2 regions of the Streptomyces sp. NPDC101152 genome follow, and region 2 is predicted to be linked to the other one. Evidence: riboswitches for the same ligand, from Rfam matches in the RefSeq annotation. Region 2 holds a riboswitch; the other holds the start of a gene.
What was found. Region 2 has a riboswitch for glycine ahead of gcvP (aminomethyl-transferring glycine dehydrogenase). Riboswitches for the same ligand answer to the same signal wherever they lie in the genome.
Positions count from the first base shown of each region.

Region 1: linked by a shared signal. The riboswitch ahead of gcvT (glycine cleavage system aminomethyltransferase GcvT) and the one ahead of gcvP (aminomethyl-transferring glycine dehydrogenase) in region 2 are both predicted to bind glycine.

Region 1 is NZ_JBIWPO010000031.1:51,702-61,817, forward strand. Features, by position in the region: gene ACIRVK_RS31250 (ABC transporter ATP-binding protein) at 1-490, opposite strand, end outside; gene ACIRVK_RS31255 (ABC transporter permease) at 487-1,485, opposite strand; gene ACIRVK_RS31260 (ABC transporter substrate-binding protein) at 1,597-3,387, opposite strand; gene ACIRVK_RS31265 (ABC transporter permease) at 3,459-4,466, opposite strand; gene ACIRVK_RS31270 (enhanced serine sensitivity protein SseB C-terminal domain-containing protein) at 4,785-5,543, opposite strand; gene ACIRVK_RS31275 (enhanced serine sensitivity protein SseB) at 5,690-6,484, opposite strand; gene ACIRVK_RS31280 (AAA family ATPase) at 6,530-7,204, opposite strand; glycine riboswitch at 7,383-7,484, shown strand; gene gcvT (glycine cleavage system aminomethyltransferase GcvT) at 7,637-8,755, shown strand; gene gcvH (glycine cleavage system protein GcvH) at 8,872-9,249, shown strand; gene glyA (serine hydroxymethyltransferase) at 9,264-10,116, shown strand, end outside.
Region 2 is NZ_JBIWPO010000065.1:12,534-22,649, reverse strand. Features, by position in the region: gene ACIRVK_RS40880 (DNA polymerase IV) at 1-353, shown strand, start outside; gene ACIRVK_RS40875 (PRC-barrel domain-containing protein) at 269-646, opposite strand; glycine riboswitch at 758-853, shown strand; gene gcvP (aminomethyl-transferring glycine dehydrogenase) at 1,030-3,915, shown strand; gene ACIRVK_RS40865 (molybdopterin-binding protein) at 3,961-4,380, opposite strand; gene ACIRVK_RS40860 (molybdopterin-binding protein) at 4,465-4,860, opposite strand; gene ACIRVK_RS40855 (hypothetical protein) at 4,916-5,437, opposite strand; gene ACIRVK_RS40850 (APC family permease) at 5,554-7,500, opposite strand; partial or broken gene ACIRVK_RS40845 (hypothetical protein) at 7,782-8,097, opposite strand; gene ACIRVK_RS40840 (helix-turn-helix domain-containing protein) at 8,165-8,386, opposite strand; gene ACIRVK_RS40835 (NAD-binding protein) at 8,703-10,116, shown strand, end outside.

The DNA.
Region 1 (10,116 bases), on a different contig from region 2:
CCCGGTCGAGCATCTCGACCGCGCGCTTCTTCGCGGTCTTCTTGTCGACGTCGTGGTGGATGCGGTACGCCTCCACGATCTGCTGGCCGATCGTGTAGTACGGGTGCAGCGCCGACAGCGGGTCCTGGAAGATCATCGCCATCTCGCGGCCGCGCAGCTTGCGGACCTCGTCCGGGTCGGCGGACAGCAGCTCGGTGCCGTCCAGCCAGATCTCGCCGGAGATCTGCGCCTTGCGCTTGCCGTACTGGCCCGCGGTGTGCAGGCCCATGATGCCGAGCGAGGTCACCGACTTGCCGGAGCCCGACTCGCCCACGATGCCGAGGGTCTTGCCCTTCTCCAGCTTGAAGGAGAGCCCGTCGACGGACTTGACCAGACCGTCGTCGGTCGGGAAGTGCACCTTCAGGTCGCGCACTTCCAGGAAGGACGTCGGGGCGGGAGAGGTGGACGTGGGCTCACCCACGGCCGCTCCGCTCTTGCTCAGTTCGGTCATGTGAGCCTCACTCGGGGGTCGATCACGGCGTACAGGATGTCCACCACGAGGTTGGCGATCAGCACCGCGAGAGAAGTGATCAGGGTGACGCCCAGGATGATGGGCAGGTCCTGGGTCTTGATGGCGTTGAGCACCGCCTGGCCGAGGCCGGGCAGGCTGAACGTCGTCTCGGTCAGGATCGCGCCGCCGATGAGGGCGCCGAGGTCCATGCCGAGCATGGTCAGGATGGGCGTCATCGTGGAGCGCATGGCGTGCTTGCCGATGACGACGGGCTCCGTGAGGCCCTTCGCGCGCGCCGTGCGGATGTAGTCCTCGCCGAGGATCTCCAGCATGGTGGCGCGGGTGATCCGGGCGTACATCGCCGCGTACAGGAACGCGAGGGTGACCCACGGCAGGATCATGCCGCCGAGCCAGCCGGAGAAGCTGTCGGTGAGCGGCACGTACTTGCCGTCGATCCAGCCGAGGCCGTAGCTGAAGATCGCGAGCGACAGCAGACCCGTGAAGTAGATCGGGAGGGACACACCACTGAGCGCGATGACCATCGCGCCGCGGTCCCACAGGCTGCCCCGCTTGAGCGCGGAGAGCACACCGGCCGCGACACCGAAGACCAGCCACAGCACGGCCGCACCGAGCGCCAGACCCAGGGTCACCGGGAAGCGGTCGGTGAGCACGGGCCAGACGTCCTGCTCGGTGCGGAAGGAGTAGCCGAAGCAGGGCGCGGCGCAGTGGGTGACATCGCCGCCGGCCGCGTAGGTGCGGCCCACGAAGATGCCCTTGAAGAAGTGCCAGACCTGAACGAAGATCGGGTCGCTCAGTCCCAGCTTCTCGCGCACCGCTGCCACCGACGCCGGGTCGGCCTGCTTGCCCACGAAGCTTGAGGCGATGTCCACGCCCGCCCACTTGGGGACGAGGAAGAAGATGCAGAAGACCACCAGGATGATGACCACCAGCATCACTGCGGCGGCGAAGAGCCGCCTGATGAGGTAAGCGAGCACAGCTAACGGCCCGCCGCAGGACCGCGGGCCGCCGGAGGTCGTCCGGTGGCCCACGGTCCCGCCGCGCCGGCCTTCACCTGCCTTTCGTGCCGTTCGGCGGGTGTGCCGGGATTACTTCGTGGACTTCAGACCGATGTTGACGAAGTCGTAGTAGCCGCTGTACGCGTTCGACGTGTAGACGTTGCCGATGCGCGAGGAACGGAAGTTCAGCAGCCGCTCGAAGGTGAAGGGCAGGTAGTACGCGCCCTCGCTCACCTTGTGGTTGATCTGCGTGGCGATCTGCGTCTTCTGCGCCTCGTCCTGCGTACCGATGTACTGGTCGAACAGGCCGTCGATCGCCGGGTCCTTGATCATGGCGAAGTTGTTGTTGCCGCTCTGCAGGATGTAGTGGCTGTCCCACAGCGGGATGCCGTAGCCCTGGACGGTCGGGAAGTCCGGACCCCAGCCCATGATGATGATGCCGAGCTTCTTCTTCGCCACGTTCGCGGGGGCACCGATGATGCCGGAGCTCTGCGAACCGTCGTACTGGTAGATGTCGGCGTTGATGCCGACCTTCTTCAGCGAGGCCTGCAGGGACGTGGCCGTGGCCACCTCCTGCGACTTGTTGTTGCGGACGGCGATGGTGGTGCTGAAGCCGTTCGGCTGACCACAGGCCTTGAGCTCCTGCTTGGCCAGGTCGACGTTGCCCGTCTTGTTGGCACCGGCGATGCCGTACGGGTCGTACTTCTGGCCCTCGCCACCGGCGACCGACGGCGGGAGCATGTTGGTGCCGATGTCACCACCGGCGATCGGGCCACCGCGGGCGGTCTGGATCGACACGTGGTCGGCGGCGTAGATCACGGCCTTGCGGCAGTGGACGTTGTCGAACGGCTTGACCGTCTGCGGGAAGACCGCGTAGCGGATGAAGCCGGAGACCGGGTTGTCCAGGTTGTCCTTGTGCTGCTTCAGGGCGATCTGACGCGCCTGGGGGCCGAGGCCCGTCTGGCTGGCGTCGATGTCGTAGTCGCCGTTGATCAGACGCTGGTCGGAGTCGTTCTGGTTGGACGAGATGTCCAGCGTGATCTGGTCCGGGTACGCCTTGCGGACCGGGTCCGAGGACGCCTTCCAGTTGGTGTTGCGGACCAGCACCAGGCCCTTGCCCGGGCTGTACGACTGGAACTTGTACGGGCCGGAGGAGAAGGGGTGCAGGGTGTACTTGGCCTTGGTGTCCTTGTCCTGGCGGACCGGGGACGCCGTGACCATCGCCAGCACCTCGGGGAAGTCCGAGTTCGCCTTCGGCAGGTGGAAGACGATCGTCTTGGCGTCGGGCGTGGAGATCGCCTTCAGGCCGAGCTTGTCCGGCGAGGTGTCCTTGTAGGGACCCTTGTAGGTGTTGTTCGGGTCGAGCATCTGCTGGAGGTAGATCGGACCGCCGGACAGCACGTCCTGCGCCCAGACACGCTCGATGCCGTACTTGATGTCCTGGGAGGTGATCGGCTTGCCGTCCTCCCAGGTGCTCCCGTCGCGCAGCGTGAACGTGTAGGTCTTGCCGCCGTCGGTGACCTTGCCCATGTCGGTGGCGAGATCCGGGGTGAGCTTGGCACCCTCGGCGCCCGGCGCCGTCTTGTAGGTCAGCAGCTGGCGGCTGTAGTAGCGCGCGAAGTCCCACATGAAGCCGTAGTAGCCACGCGTGGTGTCCCAGAAGTCGGCGTCCTGGGTGGACACGTACTTCAGCGTGCCGCCCTTCTTGACCTGGTCGGCCTGGGCGACCTTGTTGTTCGCGGCGTCGAAGCCGGCCGCGCCGGACGACGAGCCCCCGCTGCCGCTGCCGCCGCCGCACGCTGCCAAGGTCAGCAGCCCGGCGACCGCGGCAGCAGCGGCCAGCGCCTGCTTACGCCGCCCTGAGGTGCGTTGGGTAGTCACGATCTCGGATCCTCCGGATTTGATGAGAGACCCCGTGTTGGAGCCACGGGACGCTTGTGCGGTACGGCGGTTCAGCGGGAGCCCTTCGGGTCGAGCGCGTCCCGCACGCCGTCGCCGAAGAGGTTGAATGCCAGAACGGTGATGAAGATCGCTACGCCGGGGACGATCATGTACATGGGGTCCGAGTCGTAGTAGTCGATCGCGGTGGACAGCATCTGCCCCCAGGACGACGTGGGCGGCTTGACGCCCACACCCAGGAAGCTGAGCGCGGCCTCGGTGAGGATGTTGGTGGGGATCATCATCGTCGTGTAGACGATGATCGGGGCGACGAGGTTGGGCAGCAGTTCCTTGAACAGGATGTAGAACCGCCCGGCGCCCAGGGACCTGGCCGCCTCGACGTACTCCCGCTCACGCATCGAGAGGGTCTGGCCGCGCACCACGCGTCCGATGTAGGGCCAGCCGAAGAAACCGATGACCAGGATCATCACGAACACGCGCACGTTGGACCCGGTCAGGCCGAGCATCTTGTCCGGCATGACGGAGACCAGCGCGATGATGAAGAGCAGCTGCGGGAAGGCCAGCAGACCGTCCATGATCCGGCTGATGACCGAGTCGACCCAGCCGCCGAAGAAGCCCGCCAGGATGCCCAGGACGGTGCCGAGCACGACGGCCACGATCGCGGACAGGAAGCCGACCAGGAGCGAGATCCGGGCGCCGTAGAGGATGCGGGCGAAGATGTCGCGGCCGTTGACGGGCTCGACGCCCAGCCAGTGGGTGCCGCTGACGCCGCCGAGCGACCCCTTGGGGGTGCTGAAGAGCGGGTCGATCAGGGACTCGTGGTAGGCGTCGGGGTCCTGGCCGTAGAGGCTGGCGATCACCGGTGCGAGCAGCGCGACCACGATGAGGAGGAGCACCACGATGCCGCCCGTGAGGGCCAGCTTGTCCCGTTTCAGGCGCTCCCAGGCGATCCGCCCCAGGGAACGTCCCTGTACGGCCTTCTCGCCGGCCGCGGCGGCAGCCGCTTCCTCGGCCGCGCTCGGGGCCGCTTCCGCGGTCGGCTCGTGCAATGGTGCCGTCATCTGGCAGGGACCCCTCTTCGATATTCAACCGGCGGTAGCCGGCTCGCACTTGCCGCTGTGGCGGCGGTGTTCCGTCCTTCGTACACGGGGACGAAGTCCCCTGGAGCGGGAGTCTTCAACGCTTTGGCGATCTGTTGCCAGACTTGGCGGCGAAAGGATGCGTAAACGTGATGCGGGCTGCAGGGTTCCGTTATCCGGACAGTGGGTAACGGGGGTCGGACGTGGGCTTTTCGGACATTCGGCACATCAAAGGATCTTACGGCGCTATCTACGCGCGGAGACCTTCGGTGGGTCCGGTCTGGACCATGAGCCGCGTGTTCAGTATGCGCCGCGCGCCGGCGGATAGCCGTATCCGCCTGCCGGAGCCTGAGCGGGCGCGGGCGCGTGGGCCTCGCGGTCGTAGAAAGGGCGGGCACTCGCCCGCATCCACAGCGCGACGGGATCGTAGTCATCCGACATCGCGACGGTGGACACCGGCAGGCCGTCCGGGACCGCGCCGACGGACTGCTGCATCATCGCCCGCACCGAGTCGACGGCGGGCGGGCTGGTGTCGTACACGTCGAGGCCGATGGCGAGGTACGGCGCCCCGAGCGCCGGCTGCACCCAGGCACGGCGCAGCGAGCGGACGGCCGGGGTGCGGTGGGCGTTCTGCGTGAGCAGGGCGTAGAACTGCGGGACCTCGATGGTGGGTTCCGACAGGCGCAGCGGGCCGGCCGGCTGGCGCTCCAGACCGGTGGCGATGCGGCGCAGGTCCGGCCACGGGATGCCGACACCGCCGCCCGGGGCGTGCGGGTTGAGCCAGAGGCCGAAGTGGTCCGGGTAGAGGGTGCGGGCCACGTCGAGACCGTCGACCACTTCGTACGACCGGTTCCAGCCACTGGCGCTCAGCTCCTGGGCCGAGGTGACGCAGGGGGCGTAGCCGTGGCCGTCCACTTCCATGTTTCCGTACTGGGCGTCCGGGGAGCCTGCCTGGCCGTGCCACAGCAGCATCCAGACCTGGCCGGAACCGGGGGTCGCGAGCGCCCTGAGCAGGGCCTCGTAGGCGTCGTAGCGCCCGGGCGTCACCTGGCGCAGCATGTGCTCGACGCTGCCGCTGAGGCTCGCGCTCACCTGACGTACCGCCCCTTCGAAGAGTTGCCCCGCAGTGGGTGACAGCTAATGGGTGACAGCTTAAGCGCCCGGCAGCCAGGGAACCGTTGTGCGTGCGTGGCCTCGGGTGCTGTTCAGAAGTGGTGCCTCGTATAGAAAGGGCGTACCCGGTCCCGCATCCAGATCGCCACCGGGTCGTCCGTCACGTCCAGGAGGACCAGGTTGACCGGCCACTGGGTGGGGATCCTGGTCACCGCACGGCTCAGGGCCTCGAGCGGCAGGGCCCTCAGGTCGCCCTCCCGCTGGGAGAGTTCGACGCCTATGAACATCACCGGGTCCGCGGTCTCGATGGCGGCGAGGCAGCGGCGGGCGGTGAGGACCACGCCGGTGGCGGTGAACTCCTCGGACGCGGCGGCGAGGAAGTCGATCGGGTCGTCCTGCCAGTCCGGTTCGTAGAGCTTGACGCGGCCACCGGAGGCGGGGCCGTCCAGGGCGGTGCGGCCGGCCCGGCACAGTTCGGCGACCGCGGCGGGCGGCAGCGGGACGCCGAGCACGCCGTCGGGGTTGATCGCCAGCCCCACCTGCGGGGGCAGCCCGCGGGCGAACTCGACGGCCGGGGCGATGGTGTACGCCATGTGGCTGCCGACGACCTGGCGGAACTGTTCCTCGGAGCTGAAGACCGGGACGTAGGCCTGGCCCTCGAGTTCCAGCGTGGGCAGGTCGAGGGGGCCGCTGTCCAGGCCGCCGCCGTTGGGCAGCGGGATCCACAGGAAGCTGCGGCCGAGCACCTCGATGATCCGGCCGCCCGCGGAGGGGACGCCGAGGGAGGCCGACAGCACCTCCTCCAGCTCGTTGCCGGGCCAGCCGCCGTGCGGATGGGGGTGCGCCTGCATGGGAAAGTCCGCGGGAAGGTCCGCTGGGAAGTCCATCTGTGTCCGACCGCCTGCCGAGAACAACTGCTGAGGCTGGAAAGGCTAGCGGGTGGGACCGACATGCGGACGTCCCGTGAAGCCGATCCTGCCGAGGACGTCCGCCGCGGCCCGGTCGAGCAGCACCACCGAGCCGACGCCGGGGGGCGGTTCGCCCTGCTCCACCGAGCGGATCAGGCGGGCGGCCGCCGTGCGGTGGCGCAGGAAGGCGTAGCGGGAGACGCCCCGGCCGCGCTCGCGCTGGCCCGCCAGCGCCCTGGCCGGGGTGACGTCCAGGAGCAGCAGGTGCAGGGTGCCGCCGCGGCGGCGGGCCGCGCGGGCCAGCCAGTCCCGGACCCAGGCGTGGGTGCCGCAGTCGTGCACCATGACGCCCTCGCCGCCGCGCAGGGCCCGGCGCAGACCCGCGTAGTGGGCCAGGCGGACCAGCGGCCGGTAGACCGCGTACGGCAGGAAGCCCGGCATGCGACCCTCCCAGCGGTCGCGGGCGTCCTGGGAGTCGACCCGGACGCCGTTCACCGCGCGGGCCATCAGCGTGGACTTGCCGCTGCCGGGCAGGCCGGTGACGACGACGAGGTCGCGGGGGCCGAAGAGCAGGGCGTGGGGGCTGTGCCCGGCGCGGTCGCGAAGGTCACGGACCACCGGTGCCGGGAACTCGTCGCACCGCTCGCGGGCCGAGGCCGCGGGCTGCCGGGGCAGTGCGTACGCCGTGGTCCTGTTCACCGTGATCGTCCTCCCTGCGGGGTCAGTCAAGGTTCTCCCCACCACATGTAAAGGGACGGTAATGCACGGTGTCTCGCGGTTACGTTCGTTTCCGGCCACAGGGCTGTCACAAAGGAGCGGCCTGCCGCGAGCGGACGAGGCGTGCAATGATGTGCGCGCCAACTGCATACCGGCCGTTTGAATCCGCGCGGGAGAGTCCCCAGTACGTCTGCGTCACTGGGGCGCCGAAGGAGCAAGTCCCTCCCTTGAATCTCTCAGGCCCCGTTACCGCGCGGGCGAGGCACATCTGAAAAGCGGGCCGCCGTGCGCGGTGGCCCCACCCACGGTGCAAGCCATGTCCGGTGCGGTCATGGCGAACCTCTCAGGTTCCGATGACAGATGGGGAGGAACGACCTCGCCCCGTCCCGTCATGCCCTGGGAGACGACCGCCCGATGAGCAGCACCGAACTCCGCCGCACCGCGCTCGACGCCCTGCATCGCTCGCTCGGCGCGACGATGACCGACTTCGCCGGCTGGGACATGCCGCTGCGCTACGGCTCCGAACGCGACGAGCACCTCGCCGTGCGCACCCGGGCCGGCCTCTTCGACCTCTCCCACATGGGCGAGATCACCGTCACCGGCCCGCAGGCGGCCGCCCTGCTGAATCACGCCCTGGTCGGGAACATCGCCTCCGTCGGCGTCGGCCGCGCCCGCTACACCATGATCTGCCGGGCCGACGGCGGCATCCTGGACGACCTGATCGTCTACCGGCTCGCCGAGAGCGAGTACCTGGTCGTCGCCAACGCCTCCAACGCCCAGGTCGTGCTGGACGCGCTGACCGAGCGCGCGGCCGGCTTCGACGCCGAGGTCCGCGACGACCGGGACGCCTACGCGCTGATCGCCGTCCAGGGCCCCGAGTCGCCCGGCATCCTGGCCTCCCTCACCGACGCCGACCTCGACGGCCTCAAGTACTACGCCGGCCTGCCCGGCACCGTCGCGGGCGTCCCCGCGCTGATCGCGCGCACCGGGTACACCGGCGAGGACGGCTTCGAGCTCTTCGTGAAGCCGGAGCACGCCGTCGAGCTGTGGCAGGCGCTGACCAAGGCCGGCGAGGCGGCGGGCCTGGTCCCCTGCGGGCTGTCCTGCCGGGACACGCTGCGCCTGGAGGCGGGCATGCCGCTGTACGGGCACGAGCTGAGCACGGAGCTGACGCCCTTCGACGCCGGGCTCGGCCGGGTGGTGAAGTTCGAGAAGGAGGGCGACTTCGTGGGCCGCGAGGCGCTCGCCGCGGCCGCCGCCCGCGCCCAGGAGAACCCGCCGCGCGTCCTGGTCGGCCTGGTCGCCGAGGGCCGCCGGGTCCCGCGCGCCGGGTACCCCGTCGTGGCCGGCGGCGAGGTGATCGGCGAGGTCACCTCCGGCGCCCCCTCCCCCACGCTGGGCAAGCCGATCGCCATGGCGTACGTCGACGCCGCGCACGCGGCCGTGGGCACACCGGGTGTCAGTGTGGACATCCGCGGCAGCCACGAGCCGTACGAGGTCGTGGCGCTGCCCTTCTACCAGCGCCAGAAGTAGAGACTGGGCGGGGCACCCCCCACCGGGGCGCGACCCCGCGCACAGGTCCGCTGCTCACGCGTGTTCCAGCAGTCCCTCATTCATCACCACTCCCCGTGTACAGGAGAATTCAGGCCATGAGCAACCCCCAGCAGCTGCGCTACAGCAAGGAGCACGAGTGGCTGTCGGCCGCCGAGGACGGCGTCTCGACGGTCGGCATCACCGAGTTCGCGGCCAACGCGCTCGGCGACGTCGTCTACGCCCAGCTTCCCGAGGTGGGCTCCGCGGTGACCGCGGGCGAGACCTGCGGCGAGCTGGAGTCGACCAAGTCGGTCAGCGACCTGTACTCCCCCGTCACCGGTGAGGTCACCGAGATCAACGAGGACGTGGTGAACGACCCCTCGCTGGTCAACTCGGCTCCCTTCGAGGGCGGTTGGCTCTTCAAGGTGCGCGTCACCGAGGAGCCGACCGACCTGCTCTCCGCCGACGAGTACACCGCCCAGAACGCCGGCTGAGGAGCCGTAGACGCATGTCCTCACTGAACACGTCCCTGCACGAGCTCGACCCGGAGATCGCCGCCGCGGTCGACGCCGAGCTCGCGCGCCAGCAGTCCACCCTCGAGATGATCGCCTCGGAGAACTTCGCTCCGCTCGCGGTCATGGAGGCGCAGGGCTCGGTCCTGACCAACAAGTACGCGGAGGGCTACCCGGGCCGCCGCTACTACGGCGGCTGCGAGCACGTCGACGTCGCCGAGCAGATCGCCATCGACCGGGTCAAGGAGCTGTTCGGCGCCGAGTACGCCAACGTCCAGCCGCACTCGGGCGCCTCCGCCAACCAGGCCGCCCTGTTCGCGCTGGCCCAGCCCGGCGACACCATCCTCGGGCTCGACCTGGCGCACGGCGGCCACCTCACCCACGGGATGCGGCTGAACTTCTCCGGCAAGCAGTTCGACGTGGTCGCCTACCACGTGGACGCGCAGACCGGACTGGTCGACATGGCCGAGCTGGAGAAGCTGGCCAGGGAGCACCGGCCGAAGGTGATCATCGCCGGCTGGTCGGCGTACCCGCGGCAGCTGGACTTCGCCGAGTTCCGCCGGATCGCGGACGAGGTCGGCGCGTACCTGTGGGTCGACATGGCGCACTTCGCGGGGCTGGTGGCGGCCGGGCTGCACGAGAACCCGGTGCCGTACGCCGACGTCGTCACCTCCACCACCCACAAGACGCTCGGCGGTCCGCGCGGCGGGATCATCCTGGCCCGCAGCAAGGACTTCGCGAAGAAGCTGAACTCCTCCGTCTTCCCCGGCTTCCAGGGCGGCCCCCTGGAGCACGTGATCGCGGCGAAGGCGGTGTCCTTCAAGGTCGCGGCGAGCGAGGAGTTCAAGG
Region 2 (10,116 bases):
GGGAAGAGGGCCACGAGGAGCCCCTGGAGGAGCGGGCGGCGGTTGTCGAGCGGCGGTGGCCCGCGGGGCATGACGTGCGACACGCCGACTTCGGGCACGGGTGGGTACAGGGAAGCGGGTTGGGGCGGGTGACGGTGCGGTTCGAGACGCCCTGGTCCGAGCCGGGGAGGGTGCGGACGTTCCGGGTCGACGATCCCGACCTCGTGGCGGCCGACCCGTTGCCGCTGGTCACGGAGAGACCCCAGGCCCCGGCGGACGGAGCCCAGGATCAGGCCTCCGCGTCCTCCGTTCCCGCCAGTTTGCCGAAGTGGCGTTCCGGGAGCGGGGGAGGTGAGGCCGCGTCGAGACCGTAGTGGTGGTAGAGCTGGAGCTCCTGTTCCGGCGAGAGGTGGCGGCCCACGCCGAAGTCGGGCGCGTCCTTGATCAGGGCGCGGTCGAAGGGGACGTGGAGGGTGCCCTCGATCAGTTCGCTGGGCTCCAGGGGGACGAAGGCGTCGCGGGAGAAGAGGCCGGTGCGTATGGCGGCCCACTCCGGTACGCCGGTGGCGTCGTCGAGGTAGACCTCGTCGATGGTGCCGATCTTCGTGCCGCTGCGGTCGAACGCTTTGCGGCCGATCAGGTTGCGCGGATCGATGTCGGTCTGCACGGGCCCTCCACTTGCTCGCAACTCATCCGTAAGCACTACGAAAGTGCACATCGGGCGCCGCGGCCACTCGAGCTGGGCTGTGATGCGCACTGGTAGGCTGTCAACGGCTGATGACCCCGCGCGGGAGAGTCCTCCAGACACCACCGGAGGCGCCGAAGGAGCAAATCCTCCCCGGAATCTCTCAGGCTCACGTACCGCACGGACGAGGTCACTCTGGAAAGCAGGGCGGGTGCCGACGGCTTCCGCGCTCACCGACGGGGAAAACCGGGAGCCTTCGGGCGATCCGGTGAAGCTCTCAGGTCGTGATGACAGAGGGGGAGGCCGTCCGGGTACCCGCGCCGTGGTGCCCCTCGAAGGTCGCGCCAGACCAGGAGGCCTCCGCAATGACCGCCCACCGCATTCCGCTTTCCGAGCTCGAGAAGGGGATCCCCTTCGAGCAGCGTCACATCGGTCCCGACCACGAGGCGCGGGCCAAGATGCTCGCGCACGTCGGCTACGGTTCCCTGGACGAGCTCACCGCCGCCGCGGTGCCGGACGTGATCAAGAACGCCGACGCCCTGGACCTGCCGGGCGCGCGGACCGAGGCCGAGGTGCTGGCCGAGCTGCGGTCGCTGGCCGACCGGAACCAGGTGCTCGCCTCCATGATCGGGCTCGGGTACTACGGGACCTTCACGCCTCCCGTGATCCTGCGCAACGTCATGGAGAACCCGGCCTGGTACACCGCCTACACGCCCTACCAGCCGGAGATCTCGCAGGGGCGGCTCGAGGCCCTCCTGAACTTCCAGACGATGGTGGCCGATCTCACCGGTCTGCCCACCTCGGGCGCCTCGCTGCTCGACGAGGGGACGGCGGCGGCCGAGGCCATGGCCCTGTCACGGCGCATGGGGAAGAACAAGAAGGGGCTGTTCCTGGTCGACGCGGACGTCATGCCGCAGACCATCGCCGTGATCGAGACCCGCGCCGAACCGACCGGCGTGGAGGTCGTGGTCGCCGACCTCAGCGACGGCATTCCGGCCGTGATCGCCGGGCGGGAGATCAACGGCGTGCTCGTCCAGTACCCCGGCGCCTCCGGTGCCGTACGCGACATCCAGGCGGTCGTCGACCAGGCGCACGAGCTGGGTGCCCTGGTCACCGTCGCCGCCGATCTGCTCGCCCTGACCCTGCTGAAGTCGCCCGGTGAGCTCGGGGCGGACATCGCCGTCGGGACGACCCAGCGGTTCGGTGTCCCGATGGGCTTCGGCGGTCCGCACGCCGGCTACATGGCCGTGCACGAGAAGTTCGCGCGCAGCCTGCCCGGGCGGCTCGTGGGCGTGTCCGTGGACGCGGACGGGCACAGGGCGTACCGGCTGGCCCTGCAGACCCGTGAGCAGCACATCCGACGGGAGAAGGCCACCAGCAACATCTGCACAGCGCAGGTGCTGCTCGCCGTGATGGCCGGCATGTACGCCGTGTACCACGGTCCCGAGGGGCTCCGGAGCATCGCCTGGCGCACGCACCGGTACGCCACGATCCTCGCCGAGGGGCTCAGGGCCGGCGGGGTCGAGGTCGTGCACGGGGCCTACTTCGACACGCTCACCGTCCGGGTGCCCGGACGGGCCGAGGAGGTCGCCGCGGCGACCCGGGCCAACGGCGTCAACCTCCACCTCGTCGACGCCGACCACGTGTCGATCGCCTGTGACGAGACGACCGGGCGGGGCCAGCTGGCCGCCGTGTGGGCCGCTTTCGGGGTCGAGGGCGACATCGAGGCGCTGGACGCGGCCGCCGGGGCGGCCCTCCCCGAGGACCTGCTGCGCAGCGACGACTTCCTCACCCACCCGGTCTTCCACCAGCACCGCTCCGAGACCGCCATGCTGCGCTACCTGCGCCGGCTGGCCGACCGGGACTACGCGCTCGACCGGGGCATGATCCCGCTCGGCTCCTGCACGATGAAGCTCAACGCGACCACCGAGATGGAGCCGGTCACCTGGCCCGAGTTCGGGCAGCTGCACCCCTTCGCTCCCACCGAGCAGGTTCAGGGTTACCTCACGCTCATCCACGAGCTGGAGGAACGTCTCGCCGAGGTCACCGGGTACGACAAGGTGTCCCTGCAGCCCAACGCCGGGTCACAGGGGGAGTTCGCCGGGCTGCTGGCCGTACGCGGATACCACCGGGCCAACGGGGACGAGCAGCGGACCGTGTGTCTGATCCCGTCCTCCGCGCACGGCACGAACGCCGCCAGCGCGGTCATGGCAGGGATGAAGGTCGTCGTCGTGAAGACCGCCGAGGACGGCGAGATCGACGTCGAGGACCTGCGGGCGAAGATCGAGCAGTACCGCGACGAGCTGGCCGTGCTGATGATCACGTACCCCTCGACGCACGGGGTGTTCGAGGAGCACGTCGCCGACATCTGCGCGCAGGTGCACGAGGCCGGCGGCCAGGTGTACGTCGACGGCGCCAACCTCAACGCGCTGGTGGGACTGGCCAAGCCGGGGCACTTCGGCGGTGACGTCTCGCACCTGAACCTGCACAAGACCTTCTGCATCCCGCACGGCGGCGGCGGTCCGGGCGTCGGCCCGGTGGGCGTGCGGGCACACCTGGCGCCGTACCTGCCCAACCACCCGCTGCAGCCGGAGGCCGGTCCCGCGACCGGGGTCGGACCGATCTCGGCCGCCCCCTGGGGTTCTGCGGGCATCCTGCCGATCTCGTGGGCGTATGTACGGCTCATGGGCGGCGAGGGGCTGCGGCGGGCCACGCAGGTGGCCGTGCTGTCCGCCAACTACATCGCCAAGCGGCTCGAGCCCCACTACCCCGTGCTCTACACCGGCCCCGGCGGGCTGGTGGCACACGAGTGCATCATCGACCTGCGCCCGCTGACCAAGGCGACCGGGGTGAGCGTCGACGACGTGGCCAAGCGGCTCATCGACTACGGCTTCCACGCCCCGACCATGTCCTTCCCGGTGGCCGGCACCCTGATGATCGAGCCGACCGAGTCCGAGGACCTGACCGAGCTGGACCGGTTCTGCGACGCGATGATCGCCATTCGCGCGGAGATCGAGAAGGTCGGCGCGGGCGAGTGGCCGGCGGACGACAACCCGCTGCGCAACGCGCCGCACACCGCCGCCGCGCTCGGCGGCGACTGGGCGCACGCGTACACGCGCGAGGAGGCCGTCTTCCCGGCCGGAGTGGTGGCCGCCGACAAGTACTGGCCGCCGGTGCGCCGGATAGACCAGGCCTTCGGTGACCGGAACCTGGTGTGCTCGTGCCCGCCGCTGGACGCGTACGAGGACTGAGCCAGTCGTGGAGGAAGGGCCCCGCTTCGGCGGGGCCCTTCCGCGTCAGGCCGTGGCCAGCGAGACCTCGGTCGACTTGATCAGGGCGACGACGGACGTGCCGGCCGTCAGCGCCAGGTCGGTAGCGGCGTCCCTGGTGATCGCCGAGGTCAGTTCGCCGCCCTCGACTGCGACCTTGACGGAGGCCATGGCTCCGCCGGTGGCGACGTCGGTGACCCTCCCCGGCAGTTGGTTGCGGATGGACAGGCCCTCGACGGGCGCGGTGGCGAGGGAGACCTCGGTCGACTTCACCAGGGCGCGCACGGCGGTTCCGGCGGCGAGGCCGAGTTCCTCGACGGCCTCCAGGGTGATCGCTGCCGTGATGTCCTGGCCGCCGGCGAGGCGGACCTTCACGGTGGCCATCACCTCGCCGGAGGTGACGTCGGTGACCGTGCCGGGGATCTGGTTGCGGATGCTCAGGCTCATCGGAACGCCTCGGGGGAGTGGGGAATGTGGGGCTTTGTGCCCACGGCGCCACCGTAGCCGTCGACGGGCGTGGCGCTCGGGAGGTCAGACGCGGTCGATGTGCACGTTCGTCGACTTCACCCGGGCCGTCGCCTCCATGCCGACCTCCAGGCCGAGTTCCTCCACGGCCTCGCGGGTCAGCAGGGAGACCAGGCGGTGGGGACCGGCCTGGATCTCGACCTGGGCGGCCACGTCGCCGAGTTTGATCGCGGTGACGATGCCGGGGAACGCGTTGCGGACCGAGGTGTACGAGGTCTCCTCCTCGGCGCCGCCCGCCTTGGCGAGTTCGACCGAGAAGGCGGCCAGGTCCCGGCCGTCGATCAGCCGCCGTCCGCCCTCGTCGCGGTGGGTCGCCACCCGGCCGGCGTCCGCCCAGCGGCGCGCGGTGTCGGGACTGACGCCGAGCAGCCGTGCTGCCTGGCCGATGGTGTAGCTCTGCATGCGGTCACGATAGGGGCGCCGAGGAACGCGGCGGGTAAGGGGGCGTCCGGCACTGTCAGGACAGCCCCGACCGTCTGAGGACGGCCAGGGCGGTCTCGTCGTCGATCTGGTGGCCCAGCCGGAGCAGTACGTCCGTGCCCTGGCGCAGTGTGCCGCGTTCGAGGGAGCGGCGCACCCCCGTGTCCAGCTCGTGCCAGAGCAGGGGGTCTGCGTGCAGGGTGCGGGGGTCCAGTTCCAGGCGGTTGCCGTACACGTCGCGCAGGACCAGATGGCAGGAGGCGCCGCCGTACTGGTGGACGACGGCCAGGGCGTCCGTGTGGACCATGCGTCGGCGCAGTGGGCCCCGCACCGCGAGCCAGCCGGGGCCCGCCGTGACGCGCGGCGGGAGCAGCACCGTGAACACGGCGCAGGACAGGGCCAGCCACAGCAGTGCGCGTGTCACGGTCAGGGTGAGCGCGTCCCAGTCGACCAGCATGGTCATCGCGCAGAACACGACGGCGCAGCCTGCCGCCAGCCGGGCCCTGCCACGCCAGTGGCGGTCTCCGACCGGCCCCGTCGACGGTCTGCTGGTGCGCATGAGCCGACGGTAGGCCGCCACGGACCGGGCGTCGCGGCCGCTGACGGCACCCTGACGCCGCACGGTGGCATCTTGACGGGATCCTGACGCAGGCGGGCCCGTGCGGGTCGACGCCGTCAGCCCGTGTGGACCCGCGGTCGCCGTGGCCGGTCCGGTTCGGCCTCGCGCAGTACCTCGCGGGTCACCGGGGCGACCTCGCCCTGGCCGAAGAGGAAGAAGCGGAGGAAGTTGGCGAAGGGGGTGCCCTCGGTCCACTCGAAGTAGATGTGCGGGATGCATCCGGTGGAGTCGCGGGCGTGCAGGAGGAGGGCGGCCAGGGCGTTGGGGATGGAGGAGGACTCGAGGGTCAGAACGCGGTAGCGGTTGTGCAGGACCTCGCCGCGTACCTTCAGGTCCGCCTCGAACTCCGACGGGTCGACGACCGTGACCTCGACGAAGACGAAGTCCTCGCCGGGGATGTCGTTGTCCTCCCGGATCTGCTGGATCTTGTCGCGGTACTCGGCCTTGTCGCGCCGGTCGGGCTCGTTGGCGATGAACCGCATCTTCCGGCTGGCCATGTCCCGGATGAATCGTTCCGCCATGTCGTCCAGCTCGACGTTGGTGACACGCAGCTCGAAGGCGCGGGCCAGCCGGGACAGGAGCGAGACGAGAATGATCCCGGCGATGAAGCAGGCGCCGATCTTGACGCCGTCGGGGCGTTCGACGACGTTGGCGACGGTCACGTAGAGCAGGACCGCCGAGACGATGCCGAAGCCGATGGTCCAGCGGCGCTGTCCCGCGCGCCGGGCGGCGATGGTCACCGCGATGGCGGCCGAGGACATCAGCACCAGGACGCCGGTGGCGTAGGCACCGCCCTGGGCGTCGACATTGGCGTCGAAGATCCAGGTGACCAGGAAACCGATCAAAGTGAAGACGATCACCATCGGGCGGACGGCGCGGGCCCAGTGCGGGGCCATGCCGTAGCGGGGCAGGTAGCGGGGCATCAGGTTGAGAAGGCCGGCCATCGCGGAGGCCCCGGCGAACCACAGGATGGCGATGGTCGAGACGTCGTAGACCGTGCCGAAGGCGCCGCCCAGGTACTGGTGGGCCAGGTAGGCGAGGGCGCGGCCGTTGGCCGGGCCGCCGGACTTGAACTCGTTCGCCGGGATCAGCACCGTGGTGATGAAGCTGGTGACGATCAGGAAGACGCTCATGATCACGGCGGCGGCCGTGAGGAGCTTCTTAGTGTCCCGGATACGGCCCTTGGGGTTGTCCTCGGTGTCGCCGGCATCGCCCTGGACGTGTGGCATGACGGCGACGCCGGTCTCGAAGCCGGACAGTCCGAGCGCCAGCTTGGGGAAGACCAGCAGGGAGACGCCGATCATGGCGAAGACGTTGCCGTGTTGGGCGGTGAGGGCGTTGGACCAGTCGGTGACCAGGTGGCTCTCGGTGAGCACGTGCCACAGGCCGACGGCCACCACCACGGCGTTGAGCCCGAGGTAGGCCACCACCAGGGCGACCGCGACCCCGATCGCCTCCAGGAAGCCCTTGAGGAAGACCGCGCCGAGCAGGGCCACGAGGATCAGGGTGATGAGCATCTGCTTGCCGTGCAGGGTGCTCGTCAGGTGCGGGTTCTCGACCAGGTGGGTGGAGGCGTCCGCGGCCGACAGGGTGATGGTGATCAGGAAGTCGGTGGCGGCGAAGCCGAGCAGGGCCAGGACGAACAGCTTGCCCTTCCAGAACGACAGCAGCCGCTCCAGCATCGCGATCGAGCCCTCGCCGTGCGGGCTCTCCTCCGCCACCCGGCGGTAGACGGGCAGGGCGCCGGCCAAGGTCACGATCACCAGCACGACGGTCGCCACCGGGGACAGCAGGCCGGCCGCCAGGGCGGCGATGCCCGGCTGGTAGCCGAGGGTGGAGAAGTAGTCGACACCGGTCAGGCACATCACGCGGTACCAGCGCTGGCCCTCGTGCGGAGGCTCCGGCTGGGCGTGCGGGGCCTGCTGGATCCCCTTGCCCATGTCGGACAGACCCTCCAGCATCCAGGCGCGCAGGCGACTGGGAGGGTGTTCGGTCAAGGCCATCGGCGTGCTCCTGATGTGCGGGCCGGCGTGCGGTTCTGGCCATCACACGGACGGCGGCACCAGCGTAAGCGGAGAGTGACGTGAGGGCCCACGGATGAGAGGGGGCGAGGGCGTCAAGCTTGCGTTAAGACTCGCTCGTCAGGGCGTTGCAGGAGGCGGAGAAGTCGTGACGCCCAGGTTCGTGGTGGTCTGCGCCGTATGGGCGACAGGGTGCCCGGCGCGGAGGGCGGACACCCTGCGTCATGGCTGGGGGCGTCGGCGGCCCGCCCGGATGGCCCGCATCACCGCTGTGCGACGTGTTCCCGCAGCCGTGCGAAGGCGGCTGCGTGGGGCACGGTGGCGGCGACGGTGTAGGTGACGACGGTCAGCCCCGGGGCGGCGGGGATCTCCAGGGCGTCGTAGCCGAGGTCGAGGTCGCCGACCGTGGGGTGATGGAAGAGCTGTCGTCCACTGCGGTAGTACTCGACATCGTGTGCGTCCCACCGCAGCGAAGTCGGCGCTCTCGGTGGCGAGTTCGTCGACCAGGTCGACGAGTTCGGTGTTGTCCGGGGTGCGGCCGGCCTCGGCGCGCAGGCTGCCGACGGCGTCGTGGACGATGCCCGCCCAGTCGCGGTAGAAGCGCCGGGCGCGCGGGTCGAGGAAGACAAAAGCGCGGCGGCGCCGGTCAGCGCGTCGAGGACCTGCTGGACGCCGTCGCGCACGTGCACGATCCCGCCGTCGCGTTCGGCGGCACGGTGGGGGGGGCGGCCGCGGCGCGGACGAGAGCGGCCAGGTGAGCGCGCTCGACGTCGTCGAGCTGGAGCGCCGCGGCGAGACTGTCGAGGACCTCCGGGGAGACACCGCCCACGTTGCCGCGTTCCAGGCGCGTGTAGTACTCGACGCTGATCGCGGCGAGCAGGGCGACCTCCGAACGCCGCAGTCCGCTGACCTGGCGCCGCCCGCCGAAGTCGGGCAGGCCCGCCTGCCGCGGGGTGATGCGGGCCCGTCGGCTGGTCAGGAGCGGATGTCCCGGCGGACGTTGTCGGTCGGCACGGCTTCAGCCTGGGCCACGGGGCGTCCGCCGTCCGGCTTGGCCCGGTCTTGACGGAATCTTGGAGTCTGTCAGGTACACGGTCGGAACAGCGTTCGTGGTCCGGGCCGTTCAGCCTGGTGTGACGTCACCTCTCCCCGCGCGCGCGGCACCCGGCCAGAGATCGCAGCACATGGTGATCTGCGGCGACGACGGACTGACGCACCGGCTCGCCGTCGAGCTGGACGCCGTGTGCGGCGAGATCGTCACCGTTGTCCTGCCGTCGGTGGGGGACGAGCACGGCGCGCAGATCGCCGCACTGCACCACGACCCGGAGTCGCCGGTCGAACTCCAGGTCTCCGCGCGGCCCGACGAACGGGCTCTGCGGGCGGCCGGTGTCGAGCGGGCCACCGCGCTCGCCCTGATCTACCGCGACGACCAGGTCAACATGACCGCGGCCCTGCTGGCCCGTACCGTCAACCCCTCGGTCCGGCTGGTGGTGCGGATGTTCGACCGTGAGCGCGGCCGGCATCTGGAGCGGCTGCTCGACCGCGCCGCGGGGCTCAGTGAAGAGGTCGTCCGGGACACCTCGACCACCGTGCTCTCCGACGCCGACACCGCCGTACCGGAACTGGTGGCGGCCGCCGCCCTGGGGCACGGGCACACCCTCCAGATCGAGGGCAGGGTCTTCCGTGGCGTCGTACGCCCCGCCGGTACCCCGCCGCACCCCACCGACCTCGCCACCCTGGCCGTCCTGTCCGGCGCCCACCAGGACGACCCGGCGAGTCAGGACAGCGCGGAGAGTCCGGGGGAGGGCGGCATCCAGTTGCTGCCCGACGCCCGGACTGCCGACCACCGGGCCGTCACGCACGGCCGGCTGATGCTGCAGGAGGTCACCCACCCCGCCGCCGACCCGGCGGAGCGCACCCGACGTCTCCGCCCGCGCAGCTGGCTGCGGGCACGGCTCGCCCATCTCCCCTGGAAGGTCGTCCTCTCCCGCCAACTCGCCGCCGTGTATGGGGCGTTGGCGACGGTCGTCGCCGCACTGTCGACCGCGACCGCGCTGTTCGCCGACGAACACCCGTGGTGGAAGAACGTCTACCTGCCACTGCTGGACATCTTCACCATGGGCGACCCGGCGACGGAGGAGTCGGTCGCCCGCCGTTTGCTCCAACTGCTCGCCGGTTTCGTCGGGCTGGCCGTCCTCCCGCTCGTCATCGCCGCGACGGTTAACGCCACCGACGCCTTCCGTACCGCCTCGGCGAGCCACCCGCCGGGCGACGACGTGAACGGCCACATCGTCCTGGTCGGCCTGGGCATGGTCGGCACCCGGGTGCTGGCCCGGCTGCACGCCGGCGGCCACCAGGTGGTTGCCATCGAGCGCGACCCGCGTGCCCGGGGCGTCGCTCTCGCCCGCCAACTCGGCGTCCCGCTGGTCCTCGACGACGCCGGGGCCCCCGGGGTGCTTGACCTGGCGCGCGTCGAACAGAGCAGCTCGCTGCTCGTTCTGACCCGCGACGACGGCCAGAACCTCGACATCGTCATGGCGGTCCGCGAGGCCAACCCGGCCGTGCGCGTGGTGATGCGGCTCTACGACGACGCGTTCG